Regions from separate parts of the Paenibacillus sp. FSL R5-0908 genome, predicted to be linked through region 3. Evidence: riboswitches for the same ligand, from Rfam matches in the RefSeq annotation. Region 3 holds a riboswitch; each other region holds the start of a gene.
The links. Region 3 has a riboswitch for cyclic di-AMP ahead of MKZ09_RS03260 (hypothetical protein). Riboswitches for the same ligand answer to the same signal wherever they lie in the genome.
Positions count from the first base shown of each region.

Region 1 (4,222 bases), 5.6 Mb from region 3:
TTATTAGATTTCGATTCGAGGGATGATGATAGTGAACCTCACGATTAGAGCGATTTTGGAAGATTTAATGGGAACTGTGGAGCAGGTAGAAGGCACTGTGGATATTTTGAACCCAGGGGAACCGGAAACTGAAGTCACAGGGATTATTACGGCCTTTTCTGCCACGCAAAATATTGTGGAGCAAGCAATAGCGTTAGGAGCCAATTTGCTGATCACGCATGAAGGTGTATTTTATAGCCATTATGCAGCGAGCGAGTGGTTAGAAGGTGATCCAGTTTATCATGCGAAAAAAAGTCTGATCGGACATTCCCCAATAGCTATTTTTCGTTATCATGATTATTGGCATCGGCAAGAGCCAGATGGGATTATGATTGGTTTGCTGCGAGAGCTGGATTGGTCAGACTATGTGGAAGAGCAGCAAGCGGCTGCTACGATTCTCACTATTCCTGCTATGACTGTAATGGAAGCTGCTCAGTATATTAAAAGTAAGCTAGGCATCTCTTATGTACGCGCTGCTGGTGACCTGTCTCTGTCCTGCAAACGCGTAGGGATATTAGTAGGTTACAGAGGAGGCGGGACGATGGCTATTCCGCTTTTTAATGATCACAATCTTGATTTAATTATCGCTGGAGAGGGACCAGAGTGGGAGACTCCGGAATATGTGCGGGATGCAGGGCACCAAGGCAGATCTAAAGCACTCATCATGTTAGGTCATGCGGAGAGTGAAGCGCCGGGAATGAAATATTTAGCTGAAATCTTAGCAGACAAATATCCCATGCTTCCTACCCGGTTCATTGCTGAACAACCCATCTATCAGATGGTTTAATCTGGGGAAATTAAGAGTACGGAATAAATAAACATATTATGGAGAAAATGAAGGGAAACAGGTCACTGAGAAAGGAGTGTTTCAATGGAAATTCCTTTGGAGGCTGATGAAGTATTAAGTCGGATCAAAAAGCTGCAAAGCGACGGAAGCTCGATCAGTAAAAAACAAGTAAAGCAAAGCGACCCAGAGCTTATGAGAAGTGCGCTGTTCTTTTTTCCAAGCTGGGAGCATGCATTGAAAAACGCCGATCTTTTGTAGCCATAGTATTGTAAAAGGGAGCTAAGTGGACAGGGAATATCTCTGATTCTGCTTAGCTTTTTTCTTTTTTATGAAATCATTCGTGCTGTTCATGTGAAATAATATTAACAAGCTTGCCAAACGGATCGCGGACATAGAAACGACGAACACCCCAAGGTTTAGAAACTGGCCCAATATTGGTGATGATTCGTTTGACCCTCATTTCATGCCTCCATTGAAAGGACGATTTTAGTATTCATTTTTATTGGAGATTGTCGTTTCTTATTAAATAGGAAAGTACTGGTGAATTACTCCTATTTTCGCTTGCTTCAGAGCTGTTTTTCTAAAGAAAACGAGTAAACAAGAGCAAACGAAAGAGAAAATGAAGAGTATGCTTAATATGAAATGAAAAGCATTGCTTTCAACATTATTTTGACCAGAGCCCTCCTTTACAAGCAAACCTTACAAGAGTATGATTCATCTCAGAACTGACAATTATCTTAAATTTACAATTACATAAGCAATCCGCTTAATTTCCGTTTCTGGAAAGCGGGGGAACCAACAACTGGCAGCCGATGTGAGAGTCGGCACTGGTTATGGGGTGAATCCTGTTCCGGGTGCATAATATGCATCCCTACAGGTAGGGCAACTCTCACTGCCCGAATCCGACAGCTAACCTCGTAAGCGTATGGAGAGAGGATGAATGGCGTGTTTAGTGATGAATAGCCACAGAGAATCCCTCTGTGGTTTTTTGCTGCGTTTTTAAGCAGATATAGTCGTAGAATTTATTATGAAAGAGGTGTTACCTTTGCCTATCGCTAAACTGAACGGAACTTCGCTCTATTATGAAATCAATGGAACTGGCACTCCGGTTGTGTTTATCCATGGACATGGATTAACACACAGTATGTTCAAACCACAGCTGGAGTATTTTTCCGATAAATATAAAGTGATTTTGTGCGATTTACGGGGGAATGGCAAGTCTGGTAAACTGCTGGAGGCCCCACATGAGATTATTGAGACGCAATGTCTGGATCTAATTATGCTGTTGAATGACCTAGGTATCCGTGAAGCAGTTTTTGTAGGAATCGCTTATGGTGGCTTAGTCGTTCAGCATATTGCCAAACAATATCCTGAGCGTGTAAAAGCCATTGTTGTCGCGGATAGCTTTTGTAGGACTCACGGATCAACAATAGTAGGGAAAATACAAACTATGGCAGCATATTGCAGTTTACTAATGTATTATCTCCCAAGCGAGCTGGTGTTGCCTTCGATTCGGATGATGTACCGAGAGCGCTGGAGTCTGGCCTACAATGAGATTAGAAGAGGGCTGCTGGACAAACGTCCCCGTGAGCTATACCGGCAAAGGCTGGCCACGAGCCATGTTGATTACACCAGGTGTTTAAAGGCTTTTAAACGTCCCGCTTTATGTATTGTAGGGGACTTTAATGAATTTGGAGTGAATTGTATGAAGGAAATGGTGTCTCAGCTGCCACAGGCGCAGTTGGCGATTATTCCGAACGCATTAGATCCAAGTAATCTGTGCCAGCCGGAGCAATTCAATGCGATTCTTCAGCGTTTCTTGGAGAAGCAGCAGGGCAGTCAGCAGATTAGTTGATCCCTTTACAAGCGAAGCGTTTAAGTGAGAAAATAGGCGTCCCATAGCCAGGAGATGAGCTGGCTGTGGGACGTCCTTCTGGGAAGAACTTTAGGGAAATCCTCCCTAAAATGATCGACAGCATGGCTCCTAGAACGTAGATTAGGGAAATCCTCCCTAAAATGAAGGAGATTATGGCTCCTAGAACGTGAATTAGGGAAAACTTCCCTAATAATAGGATGCTTTTAGCCATAAATGGGTATTTGCATGAATTTTTAGGGAGAAATTCCCTAAAAACCTCATTTTAAAGCGATTATCGATGAATATTAGGGAGGATTTCCCTAATATAATGGATATCTAACTAAAGGCTGGCTCATCAGTAGTGAAATCTACGAATGAGCCAGCCTTTAGTATTTTACCAACCGGTGGATGTTGAACATTTACAAGCATATTGTAGCTAGAACGCCACTTAATGTACCTACCCTACCACAGCACCAAATATAGCTCACCCGACGTGGGAAGAACAGTAGACCCTAAGTAGTGAAGGTAAGTGTATAGAGAGAGGTGTAATAAGCAACGCATCTGCAACTCTTGCATTTTGTGCAATGCGATCTACTCGTGTAAGATTAAGATAATTCATACCAAAGGAGCTGAGTCATGATGTCTCAAGCTGAAACCATAAAACTGACTTCATTATCTTCAAAAGGGGGCTGCGGCTGCAAAATCGGTCCCGCCGATCTCATGCAGGTTATTCGTAGTCTGCCACCAACTGTTCCTAACCCGGATCTACTTGTAGGTCTTGATACTAGTGATGATGCAGGGGTGTATCGTTTAAGTGATGAATTAGCGTTAGTGCAAACTGTTGATTTTTTCACGCCGATCGTGGATGATCCCTATTCATTTGGTCAAATTGCAGCAGCCAATGCATTAAGTGATATTTATGCGATGGGTGGAAAGCCGCTTACGGTGCTTAATATTGTGGCTTTTCCTATTTCTGTTTTAGATAAAAGCGTTCTTGGTGATATTTTGCGCGGCGCGGCGGATAAAGTACAGGAAGCAGGAGCTACTCTTGTGGGCGGACATTCCATCGACGATAAAGAGCCCAAATTCGGATTGGCCGTTACGGGCCTTGTGCATCCTGACAAAGTAAGAACGAATGCGGGCGCCAAGGTGGGAGACAAGCTGATTTTAACGAAGCCTATCGGAGTGGGGATCTTAACAACTTCCATTAAAAAGGATCAGCTATCTCCTGAAGAAACCACACGCCTCACGACAGTAATGTCTACTTTGAATAAAAAAGCGGCTGAAATCATGGAGCCTTATGATGTACATGCTTGTACAGATGTTACCGGATTTGGGCTACTGGGACATGCCTCGGAAATGGCAAAAGGAAGTAACCGCGGACTGATTATTCGTCAAGGCGATGTACCGATGCTGCCAAGAGTAAGAGAGCTTGCGGAGCAGGGATTTGTTCCAGGAGGCACTAAGAATAACTTTGCCCATTTGGAAGGCAGTATTCTTTATCCGGAAGAGATGGACCAACTAAGCCGCTATATTCTATG
Region 1 covers NZ_JBBOUV010000001.1:6,307,834-6,312,055, reverse strand. The annotation lists gene MKZ09_RS28570 (alpha-glucuronidase family glycosyl hydrolase) at 1-7, shown strand, start outside; gene MKZ09_RS28565 (Nif3-like dinuclear metal center hexameric protein) at 32-826, shown strand; gene MKZ09_RS28560 (hypothetical protein) at 911-1,084, shown strand; partial or broken gene MKZ09_RS28555 (glyoxalase) at 1,161-1,256, opposite strand; cyclic di-AMP (ydaO/yuaA leader) riboswitch at 1,580-1,766, shown strand; gene MKZ09_RS28550 (alpha/beta fold hydrolase) at 1,872-2,681, shown strand; gene selD (selenide, water dikinase SelD) at 3,321-4,222, shown strand, end outside.
Region 1: it holds a riboswitch for cyclic di-AMP, as region 3 does, so the genes downstream of both, MKZ09_RS28550 (alpha/beta fold hydrolase) here and MKZ09_RS03260 (hypothetical protein) in region 3, are expected to answer to the same signal.

Region 2 (4,222 bases), 5.5 Mb from region 3:
AATATAACTGAACAGCAGCCCGATTACGGTCAGCTCAATGGGACGGGAGCTGATGGGATAGATCGGATATAACGTATGGCCAAACGCCCAAACCAGTGTGGTGATCAAGCAAGCAACAAAAGTGTTCCGGAATACCTTTTTCAGCATAGGAATTCCGAAAAAGCGATAAATGGCTTCCTCAGATAAACCAGCGAGCCATGCGACGATAGGCAAAAGCCAAGCATATCTCATGTTATAAGGAGATTGGGTGGCGTCTGTAGTGGACCAATTGTGCAAGGTAAACGATAATATGATGAACATAACCGTCTGCACCCCTAGCAGAACGAAAGCCCAGATGTATCCAGCCCGGATACTATCCAATACATATTGTCCATAGCCGGGCTCTTTGGCGCGGGGCCAAGGGTTCATGCCTTCCTCTTTTCGCCATAGGCCATTGCCGCCCACTAAAGAGAAGTAGAGCAAGGAGGACATCAGCAGGCTGTACAAGGCATAAATGATAAACATAATGACAGAGGTAATCTGTGCTTCTAGCCCTTCGCCCGTAGATTCAGGCAGCATATTATAGGTGCTGATCATCATGATTACAAAATAGGCTGAGCTCAGGAATACTCCACGTTTAAAGGAAGTGTGCTCTCTTCTAAGAATACTGTAGACGAGTGCCAGAATTCCTAAAATCAGTGTGGGTATACCGTAACCGAATAATGTTAGCTTTTCCGCTAAAGAAGTCTGTCCTTGTACGTAGGAGGTATGCCAAGCCGGTGCAGTGAAGCCGGCATTAAAGCTGGATACCTGCTCTCCACTGAAATCAAAATAATAGTGCAATAAGGATTCGCCGACCTGAACAGTACTATCCGTATACACTAGCCCATGGCTTCCTGTATTCGATTCAATTTGTAGCTTGGCAGGATTTACTTCCCATTCCTGAAGCCAAGGACGAGCAAGATTCTCCTTCTGCGCTAGAGTGAGGTCAGCTCCCTTGTCCTCTTTTGCACCAACGGAAGCGATGCCTGACCCCTCTTCAGAGGCAACTTTTGCAGCCTTTGAGAAAGCGACAATCTTACCGTTATACATATTGAGGTCAACAATGATTTGCGGCTCTTGCTCCGCTGACGGAGTAAGCGTTGCACGAAAGACATCAAAAGGATATTTTTGATCCAATTTTTTCTTGGTGTAGTCCTCCACAAGCTTCTCGCGAGACATATAACCATAAAAGGAAGAGTCCGTCTCGTAAAGTACATTCCATTGATCGTTTGGTGCTTCGGTGTAGTTGAGCTTTTGTTCTGCAAATAATATGGCTTGGTCACGGGCTTCTGCCTTGCTAATGACGGTGGTATCTTCACCTGTAGGGCTACTAAGCAGTGAAGGGGAAATCTGAAACATAATAAATAGAATAAGACCGATAATGCCCGAGATGATGAGCCTCTTGGAGAGGGCACGTTGCTGTAAGGGCTGGCCGACGGGATTCATGTAACGCCTCCTTGTTATGTACTGACAATGTTATGTTCCATTATAGTATTAGTGCCTGGTTGGTTACAAAAAACATTATATGTTCTTTTTATGGGTAATAGAGATAGTATAGAATAGCCATGTGAATTTATACCATGAATTTTATCGTGTTCATTTCAGCATGAATGGTGAGAATCGGTGTAATTGCAGGGAAAACACGGAAAAGTGATGAGAAAAGGCACTCCTTTTGATGCAGTCTCTTTAAACCGCATTTTTTCATGTGAATGAGCATTAATTGTGTCTTTGTGAATTCACTAAATAACGTATATAATTTGTATGCAATTGTATAGTAGCCGAATTTCTGGTGAAAACGGGGGAACCATAAGAAGTGATGAAAAGTGGAGTGTACACGATAAATGGCACTTTCATCAGGGGTGAATTTCGTTCTAGGAACGAATAGGGCAGCCTGCATAGTCCGAATCCGTCAGCTAACCTCGTAGGCTAATTTACTGCAGGAACCAAGTCAGCATTGGTTTTCCAGTGCTTTTTTTGTTGGAATTTTTGATAAGAAGGTGAGCAAATGGCTTCACAGTTTCGTAGGATTTCTGAATTTAAGTTTCTAAAGCTCTCGCCGCCGCAGATACTGGTGCTGGGTTTTGCATCGATTATTTTGATAGGGGCCTTGCTGCTTATGCTCCCCATCTCAAGCACAAGCGGGAATTCCGTGAAATTTATTGATGCATTATTTACTTCAACTTCGGCAACCTGTGTAACAGGGCTTGTTGTGCTGGATACCGGAACTTCGTTCACGATTTTTGGGAAAACCGTAATTATGATCCTAATCCAGATCGGCGGCTTAGGTTTTATGACCATGGCCACTCTATTTTCACTGGTGTTAAAGCGTAAAATATCTTTGCGGGACAGGCTAATCCTACAGGAAGCCATGAATCAAGGCTCTATGGAAGGAATTGTGCGACTGATCCGGAGAGTCCTTATATATTCTCTTGTCATAGAAGGCTGTGCCGCTTTGCTGCTGTCTATTCGCTGGGCTTTTGATATGCCGTTGGGAAAAGCGATTTATTATGGCATATTTCATGCGGTGTCTATGTTTAATAATGCGGGGTTCGATATTTTTGGGGATTTTCGCAGTTTAACTGATTACGTATATGATCCGCTTGTGAATATTATTGTGATGTTTCTGATTGTCTCCGGCGGGATTGGTTTTATTGTAATGTCAGATCTGGTGGAGTTTCGGGTAACCCGCAGGCTGTCTCTACATAGTAAAGTTGTCCTGTCCACCAGTACAGGGCTGATTCTGATCGGAGCTCTGGTTATTTTTATATTCGAGTTTACTAACACTCGTACCCTGGGTTCACTGAATTTTGGCGGTAAAATATTATCGGCCTTCTTTCAATCCGTTTCTCCCCGTACGGCTGGCGCGAACACAGTTGATATTGCTGGACTTCGGCAGGCTACACAATTTTTTATAGTGATTCTTATGTTTATTGGTGCTTCTCCGGGCTCAACGGGCGGCGGGATCAAGACAACAACCTTTACGATGATGATTGGTGCTGTAATTGCTATGCTGCGTGGACGGGAAGATGTTGTGTTGTTCCGTTATCGGCTGGCTCAGGAGCGCATCTACAAGGCATTAACGATCACGCTGCTGGCTTTGTTGTTAATCGCCTCTGTGTCGATGATACTCTCCACAACTGAAGACAGTAATTTCTTGGCAATCTTGTTTGAGACGACCTCCGCCTTTGCTACGGTAGGACTGACTATGGGGCTAACTCCGGAACTGTCAGCGATCGGTAAGATTCTACTCTGTCTGACGATGTTTGCAGGTCGGCTAGGTCCACTAACCTTAGCGTATGCACTCGGTCCCAAACAGGGTAAACCATTGTATAAGTATCCGGAAGGTAAAATAATTATTGGATAGGAGTTAATTAGAAATGAAAGCACAGCAATTTGTAGTAATCGGCTTAGGTCGCTTCGGTTCAAGCCTGGCGCTTGAGCTGATGGAAATGGGCTACGAGGTGCTCGGCATTGACCACCATGAAGAACGCGTGGAGGAAATGAGCGATCAGTTGACGCATACGGTAGTAGCAGATGCTACAGATGAGGGGATTATGCGCTCGCTTGGTGTACGGAACTTTGATTGTGGGATTGTTGCGATTGGTGACAATATGGAGAGAAGCATTCTGGCGGCCATTTTGTTGAAGGAGATTGGAGTCAAGCAAGTGGTGGCTAAGGCAATCTCCATCCTTCATGGCCGCGCACTGTCGCGGCTGGGGGTTGATCGGGTTATTTTTCCGGAGCGGGATATGGGGATTCGTGTGGCACACCAGCTGGTGACGCCCAATTTGCTGGATTATATTGAACTGTCCAAGGATTATAAAATTGTCGAGCTGACCGTACCGTCCTGCATGAACGGCAGAAGCTTGTCTGATTTAAACACAAGAGCTAAATATGGCTGCAGTATTGTTGCCCTAAATAGGGAAAGTGGAATAATCGTCGCTCCAACTGCCCATGATTATTTGAGTGAAGGCGATGTTATGGTACTCATTGGTCCTAATGAAAGTATTGACCGTTTTGAGAGTGAAGTTGTGAACCAAGAATCATAGGAAAAGAAGCTGACTCAAAAGTAGTGAATTCTACTTGGGGGCAGCTTCTTTTTTATGGAGTAAAGAGTAGGAAACGTAATGGATTTTACTATGCCATATGACTATAGACCACGCGTAGTGTTCTAAGATATTGGTTTGGGCGGTGGATGATT
Region 2 covers NZ_JBBOUV010000001.1:6,198,214-6,202,435, reverse strand. The annotation lists gene MKZ09_RS28095 (CPBP family intramembrane glutamic endopeptidase) at 1-1,467, opposite strand, end outside; cyclic di-AMP (ydaO/yuaA leader) riboswitch at 1,788-1,965, shown strand; gene MKZ09_RS28090 (TrkH family potassium uptake protein) at 2,027-3,385, shown strand; gene MKZ09_RS28085 (potassium channel family protein) at 3,399-4,070, shown strand.
Region 2: it holds a riboswitch for cyclic di-AMP, as region 3 does, so the genes downstream of both, MKZ09_RS28090 (TrkH family potassium uptake protein) here and MKZ09_RS03260 (hypothetical protein) in region 3, are expected to answer to the same signal.

Region 3 (4,222 bases):
ATCGAAATTTTTGGTGTTGGCAGAGATCAGACAAGCCCCCCAGCTGCATCCTCCCTTACAAGTGAGCTTCAGAATACCATAACGGCAGCCTTCAGCCCCTTCCATTCCATAGTGGATAGGCTCGGGTTCATCCAATACAAATACTTCAATGCGGGATAGTCTGCGCTGGTCCATAGTAGGGTTCCTCCTTAGATTTCCAAAAGCTTTAAGTCAACATGATGAGTGACACTAGCCTTTTCTACACAAGCGAGCATTTCCATTTTATTCTCACAGACTGCGGTATGCTCTAACCATAGTCGGAACTTCTCTTTCCGTATAACAGATAGATGTAAGGGAAAGGTGCTGCGGGATCTCAAGACATACCAACCGGCGCTTACATCTTTCCAAGGCTCCTTGAAGGCTGTAAACCACGGGAGTTTTTGGTGCGATGACCAATCCTGCTGCTGCTGTTGTTCTCGAATTTTTTTATATATTTCATATACAATCTTAGAGTCTAAACAGTCTTTACAAGAAGAAGGTGTGCTGAACTGGCGAAGGGCTTGGATCTGGTTCTGGCCAAATGCATAGCCTACAATGTACCTGTGATTATTTTCTTCGAACCACAAGGCCCCGAAACAAACGTAATTTAGACTTATCGGCTCAAGCAGCCCTTGATGTATCCCTAAATAATAGTGCTTCAAAACATTCACCCCATCCAGCGTGCTATCACCTAATAGGCTCAGGTAACGCAAAAACCGCAGCAAGAGGAGGACCTCTGCTGCGGTTTTGGATTACAGGCAGATATACCTGGGCCAAAGCGTGGCGGATCAAGGGTCTCTCTCTTTACGCTTACGAGGTTAGCTGTCGGATTCGGACGGTGAGAGTCGCCCTACCTATTGAGACTTACGCAGTCTCCTTTGGATTCACCCCAAGTAGGCCAGACGGCCTGATGGTTCCCCCGTTCCCTGCAAATGCAGGAACTCAGCGTTGATTGTTTTTCATGAATTAGATTCAACCCGAATCATACTCTTTTCAAGATTTTCTGTAAAAAACGGAAAATGTTCTTTTAGAGCAATTTTAACCATATCCTGCCGACTACGACTGAAAAATGAGGTAAATAGGTATTTATGGCGTGTTATCGCGCCTCTTTCTCGCTCAACCTCAGCTTCTTGCGTTTCTACCTATAAAGGGAATTTACAGTATTTTTGCTCTAAAAAGGTGAATAAAATCACATGGGTTATAGATAGCGATTAAACGCCCGAAACTCGAGTAAACAAGAGATATAGAGAGATTAGATATCAAGTAAGCGCTATCTAATGGGAAAATAGTTTTTAATTTGCATTATTTTGGCATCATTCAGGTTTTACAAGTCTTCGTGCATAAGAGTATGATTACTCCTGTTTCAACGACAATCGAATATTTGATCCGCTTAATTTCCGATAAGGAAAGCGGGGGAACCAACAATCGGCAGCCGATGTGAGAGTCGGAAGCCGATTATGGGGTGAATCCTGTAGAGGGTGCGAGTGAGCTCGCATCTATACAGGTAGGGCGACTCTCACCGCCCGAATCCGACAGCTAACCTCGTAAGCGTATGGAGAGAGGATGAGTGCAATGTGACCGCTAGCGAGCCACAGAGGAGATCCTTTGTGGCTTTTTGCTGTGCTCTTAGAAGCAAAGCATTTATGGAGGCCTCCCCTAAGAGGTCGCTAAATTCATCATTAGCGGTATTTGTTAGGCAGCGTCTAATGACGTGACACAACCGAGCTTTAGGTTGTGCCCGAAAATGACGATAGGTCAACATCCTTTCGGAGATTTTCGTTGCCTCCTTGTTGTAAATGAGCAGGAGGAGAAAAAAAGATGACGGATCAGAATGAATATGTGCTTGTATGTGCGCCTACAAAGGCGGGAGAACATTTCATTAAACTTCTGAAGTTCAGGGGTATTAAGATGGCGGGATTAACCAACAATGTGGCTGAGAAAGCTTTACTTGAGGAGCTCGGGATTGAGCAGGTTATTCTAGTGGATACTCGCCATCAAAGCACTTGGTTTCGCCCGTCGTTCCCGGTAGGCAGGGTATATCTGTTTGAGAGCAGCTTTCCGCTTTGCTGCCGCTATATCCAGATGTGCCGTACCTGGACGACACAGCCAATTTTTGTGATTACAAGTTCAATAAATCCTAGATTGGTCTATAAAAGACTTGGTGCGAGCTATGTAATCTATTCCCATAGTGGTGATGCTGATTTTCTAATCGATAGATCACCTCATCAAGGATAATGGAAGGAGTGCGGAAGATATGATGGATCTGTATATGGTGGCTTCGTTAGCTGTAATTTACGGGTTGTTTTATGGCTTTATGCGCTGGTGCGCAGGTGTAGTTGAGGATACGGGGAGGGATAAGCTGTGATTCTAGTAATCGCTGTTACCCTACTGTTGTTTATATATCTGGTTTACGCGTTGATTCATCCTGAGAAATTTTAAGGAGGGGCATTCATGGGCATTTTGCAAATAGTCGTCGTAATTGTAATTCTCATCTTGCTGGTCAAGCCGATGGGGACGTATTTATATCATGTATTTTCTAACGAACCGAATCGTACGGATCGCTGGTTTGCAGGCACAGAGAAAGGTATTTATAAGCTGATCGGCCTGAAAAAACGGGACGGAATGTCCTGGAAGAAGTATGCACTCAGCTTTGTTTTAACTAATATCGTACTGGTTGCTTTCAGTTATATTTTCCTAAGATTACAGCGGGGATTGCCGCTGAACCCGAATGGAATTGCCGATATGGAACAGACGCTTTCATTCAATACGGTGATCAGCTTTATGACCAATACGAACCTGCAGCATTATAGCGGGGAGACGGGGCTATCGTATTTTTCACAAATGGCAGTCATCACGATGATGATGTTCACGTCTGCAGCGAGCGGATTTTCTGTTGCGGTTGCTTTTGTCAGAGGGATTACAGGACAGAAATCAGTCGGGAACTTTTTCGAGGACTTTGTAAAAGCACATATTCGTGTATTCATTCCATTAGCTCTGCTAGTTTCATTGGTGCTGGTAGGATTGCATGTGCCACAAACGCTCAAGCCATCGCTTGAGGTCACTACACTCGAAGGGCAGACGCAACAAATCGCTATCGGTCCAGTCGCTTCTTTGGAATCAATTAAACACTTAGGTACGAATGGTGGCGGCTTCTTCGGAGCCAATTCAGCGCATCCTTTTGAGAACCCTAATCCACTTACGAACGTTCTGGAGATTCTCTCTATGTGGATGCTGCCAGCCTCTTTGCCATATATGTACGGATTGTTTGCTAAGAACAAACGTCAGGGCTGGGTGATTTTCACAGCAATGATGACCTTGTTCGTTCTGCTGCTGGGATTGAATTATTATGCGGAAACTAAAGGCAATCCCGCTATTAATGCGCTGGGGATCGAGTCTTCGCAAGGCAGCATGGAAGGTAAAGAGGTGCGTTTTGGGATCCCGCAATCTTCGCTGTTCACTTCGGTAACAACGGCAGCTACGACAGGTAGTGTTAACAATATGCATGATACGCTGACACCGCTGGGTGGCATTACCCCTCTGGCCCTAATGATGCTCAATAACGTCTTCGGGGGAAAAGGTGTCGGATTAATCAATATGCTGATGTATGCCATCATGGGCGTCTTCTTATGTGGATTAATGGTCGGCAGAACACCAGAGTTTCTCGGGCGAAAGATAGAAGCCAAGGAGATGAAGCTGATTGCGATTGCCATCCTTGTGCATCCGTTCATTATCCTTGTACCAACAGCAGGTGCGTTCTTAACGGACTTGGGCAACGGCTCCATTACGAATCCCGGATTCCATGGACTTAGCCAAGTGTTATATGAATATGTCTCTTCTGCCGCGAACAATGGTTCAGGATTTGAAGGGCTTGCGGACAACACCACCTTTTGGAATGTTACAACTGGGATCGTAATGCTGCTTGGCCGTTATGTCTCTATAATCGCGATGCTGGCAGTTGCAGGTTCACTGATCCAGAAGAAGCCAGTTCCTGAGACGATTGGCACATTCCGCACAGACAATGGTCTGTTTACCGGAATTCTGATTGGTACCGTAGTAATTATCGGTGCGCTGACGTTTCTGCCGGTCATTGTGCTCGGCCCGATTGCAGAATATTTGACCTTACGGTAGGAAGAGGGAGAACAAGATGAGTACTGTAAAAAGAAAAAAGCTGCTGACGGGACCCATACTCCTAAGCGCTGTAAAG
Region 3 covers NZ_JBBOUV010000001.1:699,133-703,354, forward strand. The annotation lists gene MKZ09_RS03250 (hypothetical protein) at 1-174, opposite strand, end outside; gene MKZ09_RS03255 (hypothetical protein) at 189-743, opposite strand; cyclic di-AMP (ydaO/yuaA leader) riboswitch at 812-976, opposite strand; cyclic di-AMP (ydaO/yuaA leader) riboswitch at 1,396-1,585, shown strand; gene MKZ09_RS03260 (hypothetical protein) at 1,837-2,253, shown strand; gene kdpF (K(+)-transporting ATPase subunit F) at 2,380-2,457, shown strand; gene kdpA (potassium-transporting ATPase subunit KdpA) at 2,470-4,146, shown strand; gene kdpB (potassium-transporting ATPase subunit KdpB) at 4,163-4,222, shown strand, end outside.